Regions from separate parts of the Mycobacterium sp. NGS50 genome, predicted to be linked through region 3. Evidence: riboswitches for the same ligand, from Rfam matches in the RefSeq annotation. Region 3 holds a riboswitch; each other region holds the start of a gene.
The links. A riboswitch is a leader RNA that binds a small molecule or an ion and turns the genes downstream of it on or off. The one in region 3 is predicted to bind cobalamin.

Region 1 (5,796 bases), on a different contig from region 3:
TGAACCACCTCCATGACCGATCACCCCTTCCCGACAAAACTGTTGTTATCCAGCGTGTTCCGGGGAGAGCGAAACAGAAACAGGAGTCTCTCTCGCGTGCTCGCAGGCAACAATCCACCACCCCCGCACAACACAGGGGCGCCCTCCAGCCACCAAGCTGCTCGCCGTGCTCACCGGCAACACAGACGCAACGGGGTCAACCGAAACACCCCTCAAGCGTCAACCCGGCCGACGCCCGCTGCAACCACTTCACCAAGCCGAACGCCGCACCAAATTTTCAGACTCCACCACGGGGCCAAGCCCCCTGGATAGCTGCTCGCGCGGAGTGGCGGCGCGGTGGAGAACTAGACGCCGGTGCGGGCTTCCTTGGCCGCGGCGACCATGTTGCGCAGCGAATCGGTCACCTCGTCGGTCCTACGGGTCTTGAGCCCGCAGTCGGGATTGACCCACAGCCGTTGCGCGGGGACCGCGTTCAGCGCTGCGCGCAGCGACGCCGCCATCTCCTCGCTGCTGGGCACCCGTGGTGAGTGGATGTCGTAGACCCCGGGCCCGACGCTGTTGGAGAACCCGATCGCGTTGAGGTCGTCGAGCACCTCCATATGCGAGCGGGCCGCCTCGATCGAGGTGACGTCGGCGTCCAGGTCGGCGATCGCCCCGATGACCTCGCCGAACTCCGAGTAGCACAGGTGGGTGTGGATCTGTGTGGAGTCAGCGACCCCGGAGGTCGCCAACCGGAACGCACCGACCGCCCAGTTCAGGTAGGCGGCCTTGTCCGCGTCGCGCAGCGGCAACAGTTCGCGCAGCGCCGGCTCGTCGACCTGGATCACCGCGATGCCGGCGTCCTGCAGATCCACCGTCTCGTCGCGGATGGCCAGCGCCACCTGGTTGGCGGTGTCGGCCAGCGGCTGGTCGTCGCGGACGAACGACCAGGCCAGGATGGTTACCGGACCGGTCAACATGCCCTTGACCGGCTTGTCGGTCAGCGACTGCGCGTAGGTGGCCCACTGCACCGTCATCGGATGCGGGCGGGCGACGTCCCCGTAGAGCACCGGCGGACGCACGCAGCGGCTGCCGTAGGACTGCACCCAGCCGTTGGCGGTGGCGAAGAAGCCGTCCAGCTGCTCGGCGAAGTACTGCACCATGTCGTTGCGTTCCGGCTCGCCGTGTACCAGCACATCCAGGCCAAGCTGCTCCTGCAGCTCGATCACGGCGGCGATCTCGGCCTGCATCCGGCGGGTGTACTCCGCGTCGTCGATCTCCCCGGCGACCAGCGCGGCGCGGGCCTTGCGGATCTCGACGGTCTGCGGGAAGGACCCGATCGTGGTGGTTGGCAGCGGCGGCAGGTCCAGCCGCTCGTCCTGTGCCTCGCGGCGCGCCGTCGCCGATCCACGGTGGGCGCCGGCGGCGGTGATCGTCTCGATGCGCGCCCGCACCTGTCCGTTGTGCAGGCGTGGATCGGTTCGGCGCGACGCCACAGCGGCCGCCGAGGCGGCGAACTCGTCGGCGACCGCGTCACGCCCGTCGCGCAGGGCGCGCGCCAACGTCACCACTTCGGTGACCTTCTCGGCGCCGAACGCCAACCAGCTGCGCAGGTTGTCGTCCAGGCCGGTTTCGGCGTCCAGGGTGTAGGGCACGTGCAGCGTGGAACACGACGTAGACACAGCCACCGCGCCCGCGCTGCCGAGGGTGGACAGCTTGCCCAGCGCGGCTTCCAGGTCGGTGCGCCAGATGTTGCGTCCGTCGACCACCCCGGCGACCAGGGTCTTGCCGGCCAATTCGGGCACCGTGGCAACCGAGGCCCCAGAGCCGTAGACCAGGTCGACGCCGATCGCCTCCACCGGGGTGCGGGCCAGGGCCGCCAGCCCCGCGCCCGGCTCACCGAAGTAGGTGGCGACGAAGATCGCCGGCCGGTTGGCCGCCGAACCCAGCACGGTGTAGACCCGCTCGGCCAGGGCGGGCGCCTCCGCGGCGATGTCGGTGACCAGCACCGGCTCGTCCAGCTGCACCCAGTCCGCACCGGCCTCGGCCAGCTTGCCCAACAGCTCGGCGTAGATGTCGGTCAGTTCGTCGAGGCGGAAGATCGGTGCCGGCGCATCGTCGACGGCCTTGCTCAACAGCAGGAAGGTGATCGGGCCGATGATCACCGGGCGGGCCGGAATACCTTGATCCTGAGCCTCTTTGAGCTCCGTCAGCACCTTGGTCGGATTCAGCGCGAACTTCGTGTCAGGCCCGATCTCGGGCACGATGTAGTGGTAGTTGGTGTCGAACCATTTGGTCATCTCCAGCGGGGCGATCTCGTCGGTGCCCCGGGCCGCGGCGAAGTAGCGGTCGAGGTCGTCGGCGACACCGGCCACCCGGGCGGGCAGCGCACCCAACAGGACCGCGGTGTCGAGCATCTGGTCGTAGTAGGAGAAGGTGTTCACCGGCACCGAATCCAGACCCGCCTGCGCCAGCGCCGCCCAGGTGTCGCGGCGCAGGGTGGCGGCGGTCGATTCCAGGTCGGCGCGGCTGGTGCGACCGGCCCAGTAGCCCTCGGTTGCACGTTTGAGCTCGCGCCGCGGTCCGATGCGCGGTGAGCCGATGATGGTGGCGGTAAACGGTTGAGCGCTCACAAGTTCGTCCTTCACTCGCGGGGGTGGTCACCGCCGGCGGACGCAAACCGATCCGGTCACGGCCCATGCTGACGGGATAGCAGGTGCAACCGTGACGGCCGGACGCCCATTCCACGAGGCGGTAAGCCGCCGGACGCGGCGCGCCCGGCACAGCTGGCAGGTCTTCGGACTCACAGGCACGCACCGCTGGGTGCTCCTACTAGCCGTCGCTTCCCAGTCCTTCGACCAGTGCCGTTGACGGCGGTCGTTCCTGCTTACCGCTGCGGGACAGTCCCGGATTCTCACCGGGTTCCCTCTCGCGACGCATACGCCTCGCTCGATGCTGACGCCGCACAGGCGCCGTCAGCAGACCAGCTGCGCTTTGGAGATTACCCCGTGAACGCACTGCCGCGATCACCCCTCCGATTTTCCGGCGAGGCCTTCGCACGCGCCTCGAGTCAAAGGTCCCGTCGGCTGGCCAGCGCCTCGGCGATGGGCACGTCACCGTCGTTGAATTCGATTGTGCGCCGGATCGTCGTGCCGTCAGCCAGGGCGGCGGCGACGACCCGTGCGACGTTCTCCCGTGACACCTCACCTTTCCCGGCCTCCGGACCCAACGCGATGCCGCCGGTGGCCGGCTCCAGGGTGAGCCGGCTGGGCCCGAGCACCGTCCAGTCCAGATCGCTGGCCCGCAGATGAGCATCGGCGGCGGCCTTGGCCTCGGCGTACGGGAAGAAGGAGTTAGCCTCGGGCACACCGTGATCGGGCCCAGCGCCGAAATAGGACACCATCACGAACCGGCGCACACCGGCCTGCCCGGCGGCATCGACGACGCGGATCGCCGCGTCCCGGTCCACCGCATAGGTGCGGGCCGGGTTACCGCCGCCGGCACCCGCGCTGAACACCACGGCATCGTGGCCGGCCAGCAGGTCGGCCAGCGCGGCGGTGTCCAGTTGCTCGATGTCGGCTACCAGGGGAGTGGCGCCGGTTGCCGCGACCTCCTCGGCGTGGTCGGGGTTGCGGAAGACCGAGGTGACCTGGTCTCCGCGGTCGCTCAGGATGCGGGTCAGCTGCAGGGCGACCTTGCCGTGACCGCCGATAACGACAATGCGTGCCATGTACCCGACGCTACCCGCCACGACGTGGGCACGCGATCGGCCGGACCCTTCCGATGGGAACAAATATTAGTTTATAGTCTGGCGTGATCCGCAAAGGAGCCACCGCGAGATGTTGACCCTGCGCTTCGACATGCGCGCTCCCGCGGCGGGAGCGCCGACCGCGGAGCTGTACGCCGCAGCGATTGAGATGTGTGGCTGGGCAGAGACGCGCGGCGCGATCGCCGCGGTGCTTTCCGAGCATCACGGGACCGAGGACGGTCACCTGCCGTCGCCGCTGGTGCTGGCCGCGGCGATCGCCGCCCGCACGAACGCACTGGCGATCATGCTCGCCGCCGTGGTGCTGCCATTCTGGGATCCGGTCCGGCTGGCCGAAGAGATGAGCGTCCTGGACATCATCAGCAAGGGGCGCGTGGCCTACGCCTTCGGCCTGGGTCACCGTGCCGAGGAGTACGCACACTTCGGCATCGACATGCACCGGCGAGGCCGCTTGGCTGACGACAAGTTGACCCTGCTGCTGCACCTGTTGCGCGGTGAGCCGGTGCACCACGATGGCCGCCGCATCCATCTGACGCCGCCGTGCGTGACGCCCGGCGGTCCGTCCATCATGATCGCCGGCGGCAGCGCGCCGGCGGCCAGGAGAGCGGCTCGTCACGGACTGGGATTCATCGCCCAGACGAATTCCGGTGGTCTCAAACAAATTTACGAGGACCAGTGCAGGGCCCACGGCAGGGAGCCGGGGCCGGCGCGGTTTCCCGACGACGACGCGCCGACCACGGTGTTCGTCGCCGACGACGTGGACCGCGCCTGGTGCGAGCTCGGCCCGTATCTGCTCCACGACGCGGTGACCGCCGCACAGTACCGGCACGGCGACGACACGGTTGCCAGCATCTCGCGGGCCGCCAGCGTGGACGAATTGCGTGCCGCGCCGGGCCCCTACCGGATTTTCACCGTGGACGAAGCCGTCGGGCATCTGCGCACCGGCCGCAGCCTGCCGCTGCTGCCGCTGTGTGCCGGTCTGCCACCCGCATTGGCCTGGCCGTATCTGGAACGTGCGGCGTCGGCTGTGGCTCGAGCTGGGGGTCACGCATGAATCCGAAGACCCGAGTGGTCGTGTGGGCGACCGGAGGCGTCGGCTCCATCGCCATCGACGCTGTCCGGCGTCGCCCGGACCTGGAACTCATTGGCGTCTGGGTACATTCCGCGGACAAGGTCGGGCGCGACGCCGGCGAGCTGGCCGGAGGCACCGCGATCGGGGTCGCGGCGACCCAGGATGCCGAGGCGCTGATCGGGCTGCGGCCGGACTGCGTCGTCTACGCCGCAAACGGGCCCGACCGCGACGCCGGCGCGGTGCCCGACTATCTGCGGCTGCTCGAGGCCGGAATCAACGTCGTCTCGACGACGTCGACCAGCCTGGTGTACCCGCCGAGCTATTTTCATCCCACCTGGCGAGAACAGCTCGAATCCGCGGCGTTGGCCGGTGGCGCCTCGTTCTACGTCTCCGGTGTCTTCCCGGGATTCGGCTCGGATCAGCTGGCACTGGTGCTGGCCACCCAATCAAAGACGATCCGAACTGTGACGGTGACGGAGATCGCGCTCAACGACCACTACCCGGTCGCCGACGTCATGATGGACGGGATGGGATTCGGGCGCCCACTGGACTTCGAACCGATGCTGAGCACTCCCGGCTTCATCGAAATGGCCTGGAGTGCACCGATTCACCTCATCGCGCAGGGGCTGGGCGTTGAGGTAACCGAGGTTCGCGGCTCGCTGGAGCGCCGCGTCACCTCGCGCGAGATCGAGGTTGCCTTCGGCACGATCACGGCTGGAACGTGCGGTGCCGTGTGCACCAGGGCGGCCGGCGTCATCGACGGTCGGGAAGCCATCGTGGTCGAGCACATCATCCGGATGGCTCGCGACGTGGCACCTGAGTGGGCGACCTCGGAGTGCGATGCCACCTACTGTGTCGACATCGACGGCGAGCCCGACATCCACTGCTCGATGACGCTGGGAGCTGCCGAAGGCCACGGCGCCGGCAGGGGCGCGATGGCCGCCACCGCCATGCGCGTCGTCAACGCGGTGCCCTACGT
Region 2 (4,906 bases), on a different contig from region 3:
TCAATACCGCGCTGGCCCTTCTGGCCGGCGTCCATCGGGTGTTTGACCTTCGCCATCTCGGTGACCAGGTCGGCGATCTCGACCAGTCGCGGGTGAGCGCGCCGGCCGGTGACCACGACATGCTGGTGACCCGGCCGGTTCACCAGGGTCTGCACCACGTCGTCGATGTCCACCCAGCCCCAGTCGATCGGGTAGGTGAACTCGTCGAGCACATACAGGTCGTGAGCCTGGGCGGCAAGGCGGCGTTTGATCTCGTTCCAGCCCGCCAAGGCATCGCCCGCATGATCCTCGGTGCTGCCGGTCTTGCGGCTCCACGACCAGCCAGAACCCATCTTGTGCCACTCGACCGTCCCACCCTCACCGGTTTCGTCGTGCAAGGTGCCGAGCCGCTCCAGCACGGTCTGCTCACCGACGCGCCACTTGGCGGACTTGACGAACTGGAAGACGCCGATGCGGAATCCCTGATTCCAGCCACGCAATGCCAATCCGAAGGCCGCGGTGGATTTCCCCTTGCCGTCCCCGGTGTGCACCACCAGCAGCGGCCGGTTGCGACGCTGCCGGGTGGTCAACCGATCGTCGGGCACCGTCAGCGGCTGCCCCTGCGGCATCAGGCGGCTCCTCTCACGATGTCGGTCAGTGCCTCGGCGCTCACCTGAGGCAGCGGAATGTATTCGGCCCGTAGATGATCGGCGAGCGCGCGGGCCAGTCCCAATCGCATCCTGCCGTTCTCGCAGTCGACGACGACCGCGGAAACACGTTGTGCGGCCAGGTGATCCGCGGCTTGTCGGGACCGTTCGACGGGATCGGCGCCGGCCGTGGCCCGGCCGTCGGTGAGTACCACCAGCAGCGGGCGACGCGCCGGATCGCGGAGCTTCTCGCGCCGGATCACTTCGCCGGCCTCGGCCAGACCCTCGGCCAGCGGAGTACGGCCACCGGCCGGCACCTGATCGAGCCGCACCGCCGCGATCTCCACCGACCCGGTCGGCGGCAGCAGCACCTGGGCGCCGGTGTCGCGGAACGTGACCACGGCGACCCGGTCGCGGCGCCGGTAGGCATCGAGCAGCAGCGAGGCGATCGCGGTCTTGACGTGACGCATCCGCTCGGCGGCGGCCATCGAGCCGGAGGTGTCGACGACGAACAGCACCAGGTTGGCTTCCCGGCCCTCGCGGGTCGCGCGCCGCAGATCGGTTGCCGCCAGCAGGAGACGGCCGCCGGCGCGGCCGCGGGCAACCTGGTGCGGTGCGGCGGCGCGAACCGTCTCGAACAGATGCAGGCCGGTGCCCGCCGCGTGCAGCGGGGCGGCACCGGTGCGGCGCCCGATGCTGGTGCGGGCGCGGCTGCGCCGCCCGGCCTGGCCGTCCCCGACGCCGTTGACAGTGAAAAGCCGTGCTCGGTACGGGGAATCGGCGCTTATCGTGCTCGTTCCGCCTTGGCCGGGCGAAGATGGCTCGCCTCGATCCGGCGCGCTGCCGCCCTCAGGTCCGGGCCCGTCGGGTTCGGGTTCCGGATCCGGCTCTTCGGGCGGGAGCAGCTCCTCGAGCTGCGCCTCGTCCAGTCCGGGCGCGTCGAACGGATTGCGCCGACGCCGATGCGGCAATGCCAACCGGGCAGCTACCCGTATGTCGTCAACGGCCACCTCGTCGCGGCCCTGCCACGCCGCGTGTGCCACCGCGGTGCGGGCGGTGACGATATCGGCGCGCAACCCGTCGACGTCGAACGCCGCGCACACCTCGCCGATCTTGAGCAGTAGGTCGTCGGCCAGCCGCACCCGCGCCAGCAGCGCCTGAGCATCGAGAATCCGGGCGCGCAAACGGTTCTCGGCCTCGGCGTAGCGGCTACGGAACGCCACCGGGTCGGCGTCGAACGCCAGCCGCCGGCGCACCGCGTCGGCGCGCAACCCCGGATCGCGTGGCGCGGTGACTTCCACCGTCAGGCCGAACCGGTCCAGCAGCTGCGGACGCAGCTCACCCTCCTCCGGGTTCATCGTCCCGACGATGACGAAGCGGGCGGCGTGGGTGACCGACACCGCGTCGCGCTCGACGGTGAGCTGCCCCATCGCGGCCGCATCGAGCAGCAGATCCACCAGGTGGTCGGCCAGCAGGTTCACCTCGTCGACGTAGAGGATGCCCCGGTGTGCCCTGGCGAGCAGCCCGGGTTCGAATGCGACGACACCGGCGCTGAGCGCCTGTTCCAGCTGGATCGAGCCGACGACCCGGTCCTCGGTGGCGCCGACCGGCAGTTCCACCAGCCGCACCGGCCGCGTTTCGACGGCGGCGTCGGCGCCGAACGGTCCGTCGGGGGAGAGCGGATCGGGATCGGCGGGATCCGACGAGAACCGGTCGCCGGCCACCACCTGGATCGGCGGCAGTACCTGGGCCAGGCCCCGCACCAGCGTCGACTTGGCGGTGCCCTTCTCGCCGCGGATCAGTACCCCGCCGATGGTGGGCGAGATCGTGCTGAGCACCAGCGCCAGCGCCATGTCGTCCAGGCCGCCCGGCGCGTCCGGGTCCGCGCCGACGACGGCGGGGAACGGGTAAAGCTGTTGCATACGTGAGGCTCCGCTCGTGAGTAACGCGAAGCCGGTAATCGGACTGACCGAGAAGCATCCGTCGGATGCGCCGCGGAACACCGTAGCGGGCCTGCGTCGGAGTCGCACCGACTTCCCTGGCACCTCGCGCCGCTACCCTAGCACCGTGCCTGCACCCGATCGCCTCACCGTTGTGGGTATCGGCGCCGACGGCTGGATCGGCCTCACCGAACCGGTGCGCGCGGTGGTGCGGGACGCCGACGTGGTGCTCGGCGCGCCACGCCAGCTGGAGTTGCTGCCCGTTGTGGCAGGCCAGCACCGTCAGCCGTGGCCGTCGCCGCTGAGCGCCGGTCTGCCGGGGCTGCTGGAGGGGCTGGCCGGCCGGAAGGTGGTCGCGCTCGCGTCGGGAGACCCGATGCTCAGCGGCGTCGGCACCACCCTGGTCGGGCTGTTGGGCGCGGGCCGGGTGACGGTGTTGCCGGCGGTGTCCTCGGTGGCGTTGGCCCGGGCCCGGCTGGGCTGGTCGGCGGAGTCCACCGCGGTGATCAGCGTCGTCGGCCGCGACGTGCACACGGTGTTGCGTGAACTGGCACCGGGCCGGCGGCTGCTGGTGCTGTCCGCCGACGAGACCACGCCGGCCCAGTTGGCCGCGCTGCTGGTCGATCGCGGCTTCGGCGACAGCCGGATGCTGGTACTGGGTGACCTGGGCGGGCAGTCCGAATCGGTGCGGGAGAGCACCGCGGCGGGTTTCGCAGGCCCGGTTCCGCGGCTGAACATCGTCGCGCTGGACCTGGTCGGCCCGATGCGGCACGGCTGCGGATGGGTGCCCGGCTTACCCGATCAGGCGTACGAGCACGACGGGCAGCTGACCAAACGCGATCTGCGGGCAATCGCCCTGGCCCGGCTGGTGCCGGTGCCCGGGCAGTTGCTGTGGGACGTCGGTGCCGGTGCCGGGTCGGTCGGCATCGAGTGGATGCGCGCCCACTCGGCCTGTCGCACCGTCGCCGTCGAAGCAGACGAGGCCAGGGCCCAACGTATTTCAGCCAACGCACGCAACCTCGGCGTACCGGCACTCACCGTGGTCCACGGTTCCGCGCCGGCGGCGCTGGCGGGTCTGCCGGCACCGGATGCGGTCTTCATCGGCGGCGGTCTGAGCCGGCCCGGGGTACTGGCCGACTGCCTGGCCGCGCTGCGGCCCGGCGGCCGACTGGTCGCACACGCGGTCACCCTGGAGACCGAGGCGCTGCTGGCCGCCGGGTTCCGCGAGCACGGCGGCGAGCTGACGCGCATCCACGCCGAACACGTTGCCCCGCTCGGTACTTTCACCGGGTGGACACCGGCGCGCACCGTCACACAGTGGGCGCTAACGCTGCCGTGATCGGTCCCGGCCCGGATCGTAGAGGTGACTCTCCCCGGCGCACGAATCGTGGCCTTCGGTGAGTGCCCTTCCGACCAGGATCACGGCGGCTTGACGCAGGCCCGCCGCCTCAACCTGCCCGGCGATGTCGGCGAGGGTGCCGCGCAGCACCAACTCGTCGGGTTGCGACGCCCGGTAGACGACGGCCACCGGGCACTGCGGCCCGTACTCGGGGGCCAACTGGGCCATCAACTCCCGAGTGCGGGTGATGGCCAGGTGCAGCACCAGGGTGGCGCCGGTGGCCGCGAACGCGGCCAGTGATTCACCGGCCGGCATTGCCGTGGAGCGGGCCTGGGTGCGGGTGAGCACCACCGACTGCGCCACCAGCGGCACGGTCAGCTCACGGCCCAGGACCGCGGCGGCGGCGGCGTAGGCCGCCACACCCGGAGTGACGTGCCACGCCACCCCCGCCGCGTCGAGCCGACGGGTCTGCTCGAACACCGCGCTGTAGAGCGACGGATCTCCGGACACCAGCCGCACCACCCGGTTCCCGGACTCATGGGCCCGCACCAGCCGTTCCACGATGGCGTCCAGGTCCAGATCCTGGGTGTCGACGAGTTCGGCCGCACCAGAACAAACTTCGAGCACATCCGGATCCAGGTAGCTGCCCGGGTACAGCACCACCTCGGCGTCGGCCAGCAGTCGGGCGGCACGCACCGTCAGCAGGTCCGCAGCGCCCGGACCGGCGCCGACGAACTCGACCGGCGTCCTCATCGCACCCACCGTGGCGTCCACACCCGGCCCGACGGCGTCACCCTCGTCGACGACGCCCCCACCAGCAGCAGGCATTTCATGTCGATCGCGTCGGTGTCCAACTCGCCCAGGGTGGTCACGGTCAGCGACTCGTCGGCCCGGCCGATGTCGCGGCCGATGACCACCACGGTCTGCGGAAAGCGGTGTTCCAGCAGCACTTTGCGTGCGATTGCGATCTGGTCGGGCCGGGCACGCGATGCCGGGTTGTA
Region 3 (5,796 bases):
CGACGGTATCGGTCAGGGTGCCGGCCGGATCCAGCAGCCAGACCCGATCGGCCACCCGCAACGCCAGCTCCAGGTCGTGGGTGCTCAGTATCACCGCCAACTGCTGGTCGCGGGCCAGCTCGCGCAGCAACCCGAAAAGACCGGCCCGCGAAGACACATCGAGGAAGGCGGTCGGCTCGTCGAGCACCAGCAGCCCCGGCCGCTGGGCCAACGCCCGCGCGGTCAGTACCCGCTGGCATTCACCGTCGGAGAGCTCCGCCGCCGGCCGATCGGCCAGATGCTGCGCGCCGGTGGCCGCCAGCGCCCAGTCCACGATCTGCTCGTCGGCCGGACGCAGCCGGGCAGCCAATCCCAGGTGCGGAATGCGGCCGAGCCCGACCAGTTCCCGGGCCGACAGCAGCCCCGGTTCGATCCGCTCGGTCAGCACCACCGCGACCCGGCGGGCCAGCTCGTCACGGGGCAGCCCGGTGAGGTTGGCGCCGTCGAGCAAGACACGGCCGTCGAGCGCGGGCTGCAGCCCGGCCAACGTGCGGATCAGGGTGGACTTGCCGGCGCCGTTGGGGCCGATCAGCACGGTGAGTTCGCCGCGGCGGGCCCGTGCCCCCAGCCCGGTTGCCACCGTCACCGACCGGCGCCGGGTGCGGTAGCCGATTGCCAGATCAACAAGTTCAACCGCCGGCGTCATGCGGGCAACCCCGATCCGCGACGGGTCCGCAGCAGCACGGTGATCACAACCGGGGCTCCGACCAGCGCCGTGACCGCGTTGACCGGAATCACCAGGTTGCTACCCGGCACCTGGCTGACGATGCCGCACCCGAGCGCGGCCGTCGCACCCAGCAACGTCACCGCCGGTACCACCACACGATGATCGGAGGTGCCGACGGCGATGCGGGCCACATGCGGTACCACCAGGCCGAGGAAGGCGATCGGCCCGCAGAACGCGGTCGTCACACCGGCCAGCAGCGACGCCGAGCCGACCGTGATGACCCGCGCCCGGCGCACGTTGATACCCATCGTCGCCGCGTAACTCTCGCCGAGCAGCAAGGCGTTGAGCGGCCGGATCGTCAGCGTCGCGGCGACCAGCCCGACCGTCACCAGCGGTAGCAGTAGCCGCAGATCGGCCCAGCCGGTTCCGGCGAAGCTGCCCAGCCCCCACAGCAGAAACTGCTGCACCCGCTGCGGGTCGGCGTAGACCATCGCCAGACTCACCAACGCGGTGCTGGCCGCGCCCAACATCACCCCGATCAGCAGCAGCGTCGCCGCCGAACGGGTCCAGCGGGACAGCGTCAGCACCAGGGTCAGCATCGCCGCGGCACCCAGCGCTGCCGCGATGACCCCACCGGCGCGGCTGGCCCCGGCCATACCGGCGGCGAATCCAGCGCCGGCCGCCCCACCGAGCAGCACCACCAGCGCCACGCCGAGGCTGGCGCCGGAACTGACGCCGAGAATGTAGGGGTCGGCCAGGGTGTTGCGGAACAGCGTCTGCAGTTGCAGGCCGGCAACCCCGAGCGCGGCCCCGGCGGCCAGCGCGGTGAGCACCCGGGGCAGCCGCATGTTCGCCACGATCACCTGCCAGCGGGGATCGGAGGGTTGCATGCCCAACAGCACCCGGACGGTGTCGGCCAGCGGCACGCGCACCGGACCGAGCACCAGCCCCAGCAGCGCCAGCGCCAGCACTGCGGCGGCGAGGCCGGCCAACACCAGCGTGGTGCGCGTCGGTGTTCTCATCGGGCCACTCGTTGGTAGAACTCGAATGCATGGCCGGGGGCCAGCTCGGGGTGCAGGATCGCAACCAGGTCGCCGAGCAGCAGATCCGGTCGCGCCGTCCCGCGTTCCCAGTAGGTGTTGTGACCTTGCGTCCCGACGGCCTTGGTCGCCGACCACACCTGTCCGCTGCGGACCGCGGCGAGCTCGCCGTACCGACTGTCCTGGGACACCGCGTCGCCCACCGTTTTCCAATCGTCGGTGACCAGCCACAGGGGTGCGCTTCCGGCGCGGGCGTACACCGACTCGAAGTTCAACTGCCGGTTCTCGGCGCCGGTGTCCGCCAGCCACGGGTAGACACCGCCGGCATCGGCGACCAGGCGGCCGGAGTAGCTGCCGCCGGTGGGCATCGACCAGCTGCCCGAATACATGGTGCCGACCAGCACGTCGACCGGCGTGGCCGACGCGGCCTGTGCGGCCAGGGCGCGGTAGCGGTCGCGGATGGCCTGATACGCGTGCCCGGCCTGCCGCTCGGTTCCGGTCAGCGCGGCGAACATCTTGACCCATTCGGCCCGGCCCAGCGGCGTGGGCTCCAGCCATTCGGCGTCGGCGACCACCGGGACGCCTGCTTCGCGCAGCTTGGGATAGCCGGGGTCGTCCATGCCCGGGGTGACCAAGACGTCGGGGCCGGCGTGCAGCACGGTCTCGACGTTGATCTGGCCGCCCGGTGCGTAGCCGACGATCTGGCCGGCGTCGATGCGTCGGCGGATCTGCGGATCAGCGACCGTGGCCGGGCTGGCCACTCCGGTCACCACGTCGGCGGCGCTGAGCTCGGTGATCATCGCGAGATGCGTCGTCGAACCCGAATACAGGCCGCGTACCGGGATCGTGATCTGTTGGGCGTGGGCGAGCTCGCCGGCCGGCGCCGGTGCAGGCGCACCGCAGCGCACCAACACATAGGACACCGGTTCGCCGCCGAGATAGGGGCGCTTGACGGTCAGGACCTGGTAGCTGTTGTGGTAGTCGATCGAGAAGTTGGTGGCCTCCGACAGTGTCGATTTGTCCGGGAAGTAGTCGGCGGCCGGATCGAAGTCGGTGATGCAGCCCGGCCGCGTATCCGTTGCGGGGGAGGCGTGTTCGGCAGAGCAGCCGGCCATCGAGATGGCCAGCGCTATGGCTAGCGTGCGGGCTACCCGCAGCGCACCGGGCATGGGCGTGCATCAGCTTCCTCGGGGTACACCGCCCCGGTACGCAGGACGCGATGACGTGAGTCTCCTGGCTCTCGGATCACTGTTCGCCTCGCCTTCCAGCCCCACACGTGGCGGGCCGTGGCTGTTGAGGGTCACTCCCCGATGACAGTGGCGGGACCGCTCCGGAATTGCACCGGCTTCCTCATGTCGTCATCGCCTTACCGGCGACATTCTCGCATGTTCGCTGCGTTAGGCTGGCCGCCGTCTCGTGGCAAACAGGAACCCGGTGGAAATCCGGGACGGTTCCGCCACTGTGAGGGGCGCGTGTTGGGGGCGTGTTCCAAGTCAGATACTGGCCGCGGGCATCCGACGACAAGGGGCGCGAACCCCTCGGGAGGACCCTCGTTATGCGACGCATCGCCCTGCTGTCCACCTCGGACACCGACCTGCTGTCCGCACGCGCCAGTGGCGCGACATTCCGGCTCGGCAACCCGGCCCGCCAACCGATCGAACCGGTGCTGGACGGCGCCGACGTCGTGGTGCTGCGGGTGCTCGGATCATCCGCCGAGATCGAAAGCGAACTCGCGGTGGTCCGCGAACGCGGGCTGCCGCTGGTGGTGCTCGGAGGCGAGCGCGCACCCAACGCCGAGCTGATGGAGTGTTCGACGGTCCCGATCGGTGTGGCCGCGCAGGCGCACGCCTACCTGGCCGAGGGCGGGCCGGCCAACCTCGCCCAGCTACATGCGTTCCTGTGCGACACAGTGCTGCTGACCGGGGAGGGTTTCCACGAGCCGGTGGTGATCCCGGAATGGGGATACGCCCAGCGGGAAAGGGGCGAGCCGGCCGAGGCTGCGGACGCGGTGCGGGTGGGGGTGCTGTACTACCGGGCCCACGAGGTCAGCGGCAACGCGGGCTTCGCCCACGCGCTGGCCGACGCCATCGATGCGGTCGGCGCAGCGGCCGGTATACCCATCTTCGCGGCGTCACTGCGCAACGCCCCCGACGAGCTGTTCGACGCGCTGGCCACGCTGGACGCCGTGGTGGTGTGCATGCTGGCCGCCGGCGGCGCGATGAACGCCACCGCCACGGTCGGCGCCGGGGACGACGACGGCGCCTGGGACGTCGAGCGGATCGCCGCGCTGAATATCCCGGTGTTCCAGGGGTTGTGCCTGGCGTCGTCGCGGACGGATTGGGAAAGCAACGACGACGGGGTGTCCCCGCTGGATTCGGCGACCCAGATCGCCATCCCCGAATTCGATGGCCGCATCATCACGGTGCCGTTCTCGTTCAAGGAGATCGACGACGACGGGCTGCCGCACTATGTCGCCGATCCGGAGCGCTGCGGTCGCGTCGCCGGCGTGGCGGTCAAGCACGCCCGGCTGCAGCGGGTGCCGAACGCACAGAAGAAGCTGGCGCTGGTGCTGTCGGCGTATCCCACCAAGCATTCCCGGGTTGGCAACGCGGTCGGCTTGGACACCCCGGCGTCGGCGGTGCGGCTGCTGCACCGGCTGGCCGCCGCCGGCTACGACGTCGGCGACGGATTCGGGGTGCTGGACATCGATGACGAAACGCTGGCCGGGGACCGGCTGATTCACACCCTGATCGAGGCGGGCGGGCAGGACGAGGACTGGCTGAGCGCCGTGCAGTTGTCCGACGCGCAGGTGCGCGTGAGCACAGCGCAGTACGCCGAGTGGACCGCCGAACTTCCGGCGGAACTGCGCGATGCGATGACCCAGGCGTGGGGTCCGGCGCCCGGCAGGCTTTTCGTCAACGACGACGGTGAGATCGTGTTGGCCGCAATGCGATCCGGCAACATCGTGCTGATGATCCAGCCGCCGCGTGGATTCGGCGAGAACCCGGTGGCGATCTACCACGACCCGGATCTGCCGCCGAGTCACCACTATCTGGCCGCGTACCGTTGGCTGGGCAGGGGTTTCGGTGCGCACGCGGTGATACACCTGGGCAAGCACGGCTCGATGGAATGGCTGCCCGGCAAAACCGCGGCGCTGTCTTCCGCCTGTGCGACCGACGCCATGATCGCCGACCTGCCGCTGATCTACCCGTTTTTGGTCAATGATCCCGGCGAGGGCGCCCAAGCCAAGCGGCGGGCGCACGCCACCATCGTCGATCACCTGATTCCGCCGATGGCGCGGGCGGAATCCTACGGTGACATCGCCCGGCTGGAACAGCTGCTCGACGAGTACGGCAACATCGCGACGATGGACCCGGCGAAGCTGCCGGCGATCCGCGGCGAGATCTGGAACCTGATGCGCGCCGCGGAGATGCACCGCGATCTGGGGCTCGACGAGCGGCCCGAAGATGAAGAGTTCGACGACTTCCTGCTGCACGTCGACGGCTGGCTCTGCGAGATCAAAGACGCCCAGATCCGCGACGGGCTGCATGTACTCGGCGGCGCGCCGGTCGGCCCCGAGCGGGTGAACCTGGTGCTGGCGATCCTGCGCGCGCCGCAGGTGTGGGGCGGGGTCGACCACGCGGTGCCCGGGCTGCGGGCCGCGCTGGGACTGAAAGACGACGCTCCTGCGGCGGCGGTGGACGAGATCGAGGGCCGGGCACGCGAACTGGTGGAAGCCATGGAGGCCGCGGACTGGGCGGTGGGCGCAGCCGACGCGCTGCATACCGATCCCGAAGTGTCGCGCGTACTGAGATTCGCTGCCACCGAAGTAGTTCCGCGGCTGGCCGGCACCGCCGCCGAACTGGATGCGGTGCTGCAGGCGCTGGCCGGCGGGTTCGTGCGACCGGGCCCCTCCGGGTCGCCGCTGCGCGGCCTGGTCAACGTGCTGCCGACCGGACGCAACTTCTACACCGTCGACCCGCGCGCCGTGCCGTCCCGGCTGGCGTGGCAGACCGGGCAGGCGATGGCCGACTCGCTGGTGCGGCGCTA
Region 4 (5,796 bases), on a different contig from region 3:
CCTGACAGTCGTTGTAGCGTTCCTGCGCCTGCATCACCCGGTCGAACCAGGGATACCGGGCACGGAGCCGCTCGAGGATTCCTGGTTCTTCCGGTCGGGTCATGACGTGGCGGCCAGGAATCCCAGTCGGTCGTACACCCGCTCGACGGTCTCCGAGGCCACCGCACGGGCCCGCCGCGCCCCGGTGGCCAAGATCGCCTGCAGTTCAGCGGGATCGTCGAGCAGTTCGTCGACCCGGGCCTTGATGGGTGCGACGAACGCGTGTACCGCGTCGGCGGTGTCCCTTTTCAGGTCGCCGTAGCCGCGTCCGGCGTAGCCGTCGACCAGCGCGCCGACCGCGGACCCGGTGACCGCGGCCTGGATCGTGAGCAGATTGGACACCCCGGGTTTGGATTCCGGGTCATAGCGGATCTCCCGCTCGCTGTCGGTGACCGCCGACCGGATCTTCTTGGCGCTGACCGCCGGATCGTCGAGCAGGCTGATCAGCCCGGCGTCGCTGGCCGCCGACTTGCTCATCTTGGCGGTCGGGTCCTGCAGGTCGTAGATCTTGGCGGTGACCTTCGGGATCATCAGATCGGGCACGACGAAGGTGTCCGGGTAGCGCGCGTTGAAGCGCTGGGCGACGTCGCGCGCCAACTCCAGGTGCTGGCGCTGATCCTCCCCGACCGGCACCAGCTGGGTGTCGTAGGCCAGCACGTCGGCGGCCTGCAGCACCGGGTAGGTGAACAGACCGACCGTGGTGGCGTCGGCGCCCTGCTTCTGCGACTTGTCCTTGAACTGCGTCATCCGCGACGCCTGACCGAACCCGGTAAAACAGCCCAGCACCCAGGCGAGTTCGGTGTGGGCGGGCACGTGGCTCTGCACGAAAATGGTGCTGCGGGCCGGGTCGATCCCCAGCGCCAGGTACTGGGCGGCCGTCACCAAAGTGCGCTGCCGCAGCGTGGCCGGGTCCTGCGGGACGGTGATCGCGTGCAGGTCGACGACGCAGAAGAACGCCTCGTGGTCGTCCTGCAGCCCGACCCACTGGGTGACCGCGCCCAGCGCGTTGCCGAGGTGCAGTGAGTCAGAGGTGGGCTGGACGCCGGAGAAGACACGGGTGCTCATGATCCGTCGATCTTGTCACGGCCGTACTCGACGGTCACCGGTGCGTGGTCCGACCAGCGCAGCGCGTAGGCCGCCGCACGTTCCACTCGCGCCGCGCCGGCCCGCGCGGCCAGCCGGGTGTTGGCCAGCTGGTAGTCGATGCGCCAGCCGGCGTCGTTGTCGAATGCTTTGCCCCGCCACGACCACCAGGAGTACGGCCCCGCCACCCCCGGGTGCTGTTCGCGCACCACGTCGACCCAGCCGTCGGCCAGCAGGTCGGACAGCCATTGCCGCTCGCTGGGCAAGAAGCCGGACTTCTTGAGGTTGCCCTTCCAGTTCTTGATGTCGTGCTCGGTGTGGGCGATGTTCCAGTCCCCGCACACCACCGCGTCGCGGTGCTCGCGGGACAGCACCGCCATGCGGGCGGCCAGCGCCGCCATGAAGCGCTCCTTCTCCAGCTGGTGCGCGGTTTCGGCCTCCCCGGTGTGGACGTACACGCTGGCCACCGTCAGCGGGGTGGCCGTGTCCGGCATGTCCAGGTCGACCTCCAGGTAGCGACCGTGCCGCGCGAACTCCACGTCACCGTCCAACCCGGTGCGCACCGCGGTGAACGGCCGACGGCTCAGCACCGCAACACCGTTGCGGCCCTTCAGGTGCGCATCGGCCGAGGCCAGGTGCCAGCCGGTGGCCAGCGCGGGCGCCAACGCGGTGGTCAGCTGGTCATCGTCGGCGCGGGTTTCCTGCAGGCAAACCACGTCCGCGGCGGTCTGGTCCAGCCAGACCAGCAGGCCGAGGTTGTCGTCGGAGCGTTGCTTGACCGCTGCGCGGATGCCGTTGACGTTGACGGTGCTGATGATCACGGGTCACGACATTAACCAGTGTCGTGATCCCAGCTGCTGGGCAGCATCGGCACCGCCGCGCCGCGCCCGGCCACCGTGGTCAACCCGGTCGGTCCGTCGCCCGGGCGTGACACGGCGCCGGCGAAACCGAGCGCACCGGCGTCGGAGTCCGACGGCTCGAGGTCCATGTATTCGTAGCCCCGGCCGAGTTGGGTGGCCTTGACCCGCCGGCGGCGCCGGGCTGCGGGCTGCTCCTCGGCGGGCACCGGTGCCGCCGGGGCCTCGGCGCTGTCGGGCTCGGGGGCCTTGCGGGAGCGGGCGCTGCTGGCCGCTGGACGCCGGGCACCGGCGGGCAGCGCGCCGGCCAGGTAGGCCAGACCCTGCATGGTTGCCGACGGCGGGCCGGCGGGCGTGGGGGGCGGGGCTCCGGGCGCCGGCGGTGCAGGTGTCGCCGCGGGAGCCGGGGCCGGAGCGGGCGCGGGCGCCGGCGCCGGTGTGGGAACCGGGGGCGGGGCCGGGCTCAGCGCCATAAACGGCGGCGGGCTCGGGATGAGCACCGGCGGGACGGGTTGCAGTCCCGCCAGCCCGGCCAGGCCCGCGAGGCCGGTCAGCATCACCGGGGCCGCCGCCAACGGCACCAGCGGGATGGTCAGCAGCGGCAGGAAGGCCGGCAGCAGGATCAGCGTCTCCTCGAGCAGGGTCTTCAGCAGCGCGATGGTGTCGGTGATGATCGTGCCGATGGCCTCGATGGTGGTGAACAACAACGTGTAGGCGATCGCTGCGGGGTTGCCGGACGAAAACGCCAAGGTGAGGTCCGCGCTGATGAACGCAAAGGTCTGCGACAGGAACGCGGCGTAGGTGCCGAAGTCCATCGGATAGCCCAGCGCGAACGCGATGTTGAACGGGTCGAGGAACGAAATCGGGTTTCCGACCCACGGCAGATACGGGTCGATCCCGTTGAGCAGCGACTGCAGGTAGGGATTCGCCATCAGCTGGTTGATCATCGGCTGCAGGTAGTTGTTGTAGAAGTCGGTGTAGCCGATCTGCTGTAACCACTGCTGGATGTCGCCCTGCTGATCCGGCGGTAGAGCTGGACCGTCGTCGGCGGCGGCGTTGGCCGTGAGGATCGTCGGTGCGGCCGTGCTCTGCGGCGCGCCGGCCACCGCCGCGGAAGCCACCGCCTGGTAGGTGCTCATCACGGTGGCGGCCTGCACCCACATCCGCGCGTAGTCGGCCTCGTTCAGGGCGATCGGGATGGTGTTGAGGCCGAAGAAGTTGGTCGCCAACAACAGCCCGTGTACGGCATGGTTCGCGGCCAATTCGCCCAGCGTGGGCATGGTCGCCACGGCGGCGGTGTAGGCGGCGGCCGTGGTTTGCTGTCCGGCGGCCATCGCGGCCGCGTTGAGACTTTCCTGCGACAGCCACGCCAGGTACGGCGCGTGGGCGGCCGCGTAGGTTTGCGCGCTGGGTCCTTCCCAGGCCCCGGCCGTGACCGCCCCCAGCAGCGCGGTCAGCTCACCGGCCGTCTCTTCGTACTGGGTGCTCAGCACGCTCCAGGCGCCCGCGGCCGCCAGCATCGGACCCGCTCCGGGACCACTGGACAGCAGGGTCGAATGCACCTCGGGAGGGCTGGCCATCCAGATGGGCGCGGTCATCGACGTTCGTCGGCTCTCTCGGGGTGCACCGCCCCGGGTCGCAGGATGCGATGACGCCAGTGTCCTGGCTCTCGGATCACAGCTCGCCTCGCCTTCCAACTCCGCAAAGAGCCGTGGCGGTTGAGGGTCGCTCCCCGATGACAGTGGCGGGACCGCGCCGGATTCACACCGGCTTCCTGCAACGTCATCGCCTTACCTGCGGAATTATTGCACCAGGCCTCGTCTGCCACGATCAATGGGCGAAATCCACTGACCGGAAAGCGATGCGCATGCCGACCTCATCCGCCCAGGGCGGTCGCACCCGGACCGACCTGTGCCCGGGTGCGCTACGGCCCTGGCCTGCCGGGGACGGACTGCTGGTCCGGCTGCGGCTGGTGGGGGGACGGCTGCCCGTCGCGTCGTTGACCCGGCTCCTGGCGGTCAGCGACGAGTTCGGCGACGGGCGACTGCACCTGACCAAACGCGCCAACCTGCAACTGCGCGGGCTGCCCGGGCGCGACCGCCAGCTGGATCCGGCGGTGCTGTCCGCTCTCGAGGCGACCGGGTTGTTGCCGTCGCGCACCCACGAACTGGTCCGCAACATCCTGGTTTCCCCGCAGAGCGGATACGGCGGCGGGCGGGCCGATCTGCGCCCGGTAGCCCAACGGCTGGATGTGCTGCTGTGCGGCGATCCGCGATTCGCCGGGCTGCCGGGCCGCTTCCTGTTCACCCTCGACGACGGGCGGGGTGATCTGCTCGACCGGCTGACGGCACCCCGGGGCACCGATCTGGGCCTGGTTGCGCTCAGCGAGACCGAGGCCCAACTCCGCATCGGTCAGCAGTGGGGCAAGGTAGTGCGCGTGGAAGACTCCCCCGGCCACCTTGCCGCGCTGGCGCAGGCGTTCCTCGCCGCCCGCGGGAACGGGGTGGATGCGCCCTGGCACATCCGGGAGTTGACCGCGCCGCTGGTGCCTGCCGGCACCGCCGATCCGCGGCTACCCGCCCCGGGCGGCCCGCTGCACTACGGTGCGGTGCCCGGCGGCATCCATCAGGAGATCCCCGGCGGGGTGCTGACCGCCGACCTCGCACGCGCGTTGGCCGAGACCGGCGGCACCTCCGACCTGGTCGTGACGCCGTGGCACGGCATCCTGATCCCCCGAACACAGGAGACGATTGCGTGACCGGCCCAGCTGGGCGCCCGACCCGGCGCTACCCGTACATCGATGACGGCCCGGCGATCTACGTCGAATCGTTCGCGACGATCCGGCGCGAGTCCGACCTGTCGCACCTCCCCCCGGCGGCCGAAGGGCTCGCGGTGCGGATGATCCACGGGGCCGGTCAGACCGACGTGGCCGGTGACCTGGTGATCCACCCCGACGCCGTTCCGGCCGGGCGCGCCGCACTGGCCGCCGGCGCACCGATCCTGTGCGACACCCGGATGGTGGCGGTCGGGGTGACCGCGGGCCGGCTGCCGGCCGGCAACGAGGTGTTGTGCTATCTGCGCGATGACCGGGTTGCGGCGCTGGCCGCCGACTGGGGAACGACCCGTTCGGCGGCGGCGGTCTCGCTGTGGGAGCCGGTACTGGCCGGTGCCGTCGTCGCGATCGGCAATGCGCCGACCGCGCTGTTTCACCTGCTGGAGCTGATCCTGGACGGCGGTCCGCGGCCGGCGGTGATCGTCGGCTGCCCGGTGGGTTTCATCGGCGCCGCCGAATCCAAGGATGCCCTGGCGGCCCTGCACGCCGACCACGGCATCGATATCCCGTTCATCACGGTCCGGGGCCGACGCGGCGGCTCGGCGATCACCTCCTCGGCGCTGAATGCGCTGGCGTCGGACGCCGAATGAGCGGACGGTTCTACGGGGTGGGGCTGGGCCCCGGCGATCCCGAACTGATCACCCGCAAGGCCGCGCGGATCATCGGCGCTGCCGACGTGGTGGCCTATCACGCCGGGGTCAACAAGGCGTCCTACGCCCGGACCATCGCCGCTGACCTCATCGCCGACGACGTGATCGAGGAAGAGTTGCGCTACCCGGTGACCACCGGGGTCACCGACCATCCCGGCGGGTATGCCGGGGCGCTCGCCGATTTCTACGAGGCCTCCGCGGCACGGCTGGCCGCCCACCTGACCGCGGGACGCACCGTGGCACTGCTGACCGAGGGCGACCCGCTGTTCTACGGCTCGTTCATGTACATGCACGACCGGCTCGCCAGCCGCTTCGACACCGAGATCATCCCCGG

Region 1: another riboswitch for cobalamin. It lies ahead of metE (5-methyltetrahydropteroyltriglutamate--homocysteine S-methyltransferase); the one in region 3 lies ahead of AC5Y36_RS11870 (ABC transporter substrate-binding protein).
Region 2: another riboswitch for cobalamin. It lies ahead of AC5Y36_RS17045 (magnesium chelatase subunit D family protein); the one in region 3 lies ahead of AC5Y36_RS11870 (ABC transporter substrate-binding protein).
Region 4: another riboswitch for cobalamin. It lies ahead of AC5Y36_RS17015 (PPE domain-containing protein); the one in region 3 lies ahead of AC5Y36_RS11870 (ABC transporter substrate-binding protein).

What each region holds. Positions count from the first base shown of each region.
Region 1 is NZ_JCALCW010000012.1:131,241-137,036, reverse strand. Features, by position in the region: gene AC5Y36_RS11150 (IS110 family RNA-guided transposase) at 1-14, opposite strand, end outside; gene metE (5-methyltetrahydropteroyltriglutamate--homocysteine S-methyltransferase) at 345-2,612, opposite strand; cobalamin riboswitch at 2,751-2,980, opposite strand; gene AC5Y36_RS11140 (SDR family oxidoreductase) at 3,050-3,709, opposite strand; gene AC5Y36_RS11135 (LLM class flavin-dependent oxidoreductase) at 3,819-4,799, shown strand; gene AC5Y36_RS11130 (NAD(P)H-dependent amine dehydrogenase family protein) at 4,796-5,796, shown strand, end outside.
Region 2 is NZ_JCALCW010000023.1:76,769-81,674, reverse strand. Features, by position in the region: partial or broken gene cobO (cob(I)yrinic acid a,c-diamide adenosyltransferase) at 1-608, opposite strand, end outside; gene AC5Y36_RS17045 (magnesium chelatase subunit D family protein) at 608-2,548, opposite strand; cobalamin riboswitch at 2,561-2,690, opposite strand; gene cbiE (precorrin-6y C5,15-methyltransferase (decarboxylating) subunit CbiE) at 2,694-3,905, shown strand; gene cobM (precorrin-4 C(11)-methyltransferase) at 3,891-4,658, opposite strand; gene AC5Y36_RS17030 (precorrin-2 C(20)-methyltransferase) at 4,655-4,906, opposite strand, start outside.
Region 3 is NZ_JCALCW010000014.1:8,621-14,416, reverse strand. Features, by position in the region: gene AC5Y36_RS11880 (ATP-binding cassette domain-containing protein) at 1-685, opposite strand, end outside; gene AC5Y36_RS11875 (FecCD family ABC transporter permease) at 682-1,728, opposite strand; gene AC5Y36_RS11870 (ABC transporter substrate-binding protein) at 1,725-2,915, opposite strand; cobalamin riboswitch at 2,953-3,142, opposite strand; cobalamin riboswitch at 3,139-3,269, shown strand; gene cobN (cobaltochelatase subunit CobN) at 3,302-5,796, shown strand, end outside.
Region 4 is NZ_JCALCW010000023.1:70,111-75,906, forward strand. Features, by position in the region: gene yhjD (inner membrane protein YhjD) at 1-103, opposite strand, end outside; gene trpS (tryptophan--tRNA ligase) at 100-1,104, opposite strand; gene AC5Y36_RS17010 (exodeoxyribonuclease III) at 1,101-1,943, opposite strand; gene AC5Y36_RS17015 (PPE domain-containing protein) at 1,955-3,577, opposite strand; cobalamin riboswitch at 3,615-3,779, opposite strand; gene AC5Y36_RS17020 (ferredoxin-like domain-containing protein) at 3,847-4,737, shown strand; gene AC5Y36_RS17025 (precorrin-8X methylmutase) at 4,734-5,402, shown strand; gene AC5Y36_RS17030 (precorrin-2 C(20)-methyltransferase) at 5,399-5,796, shown strand, end outside.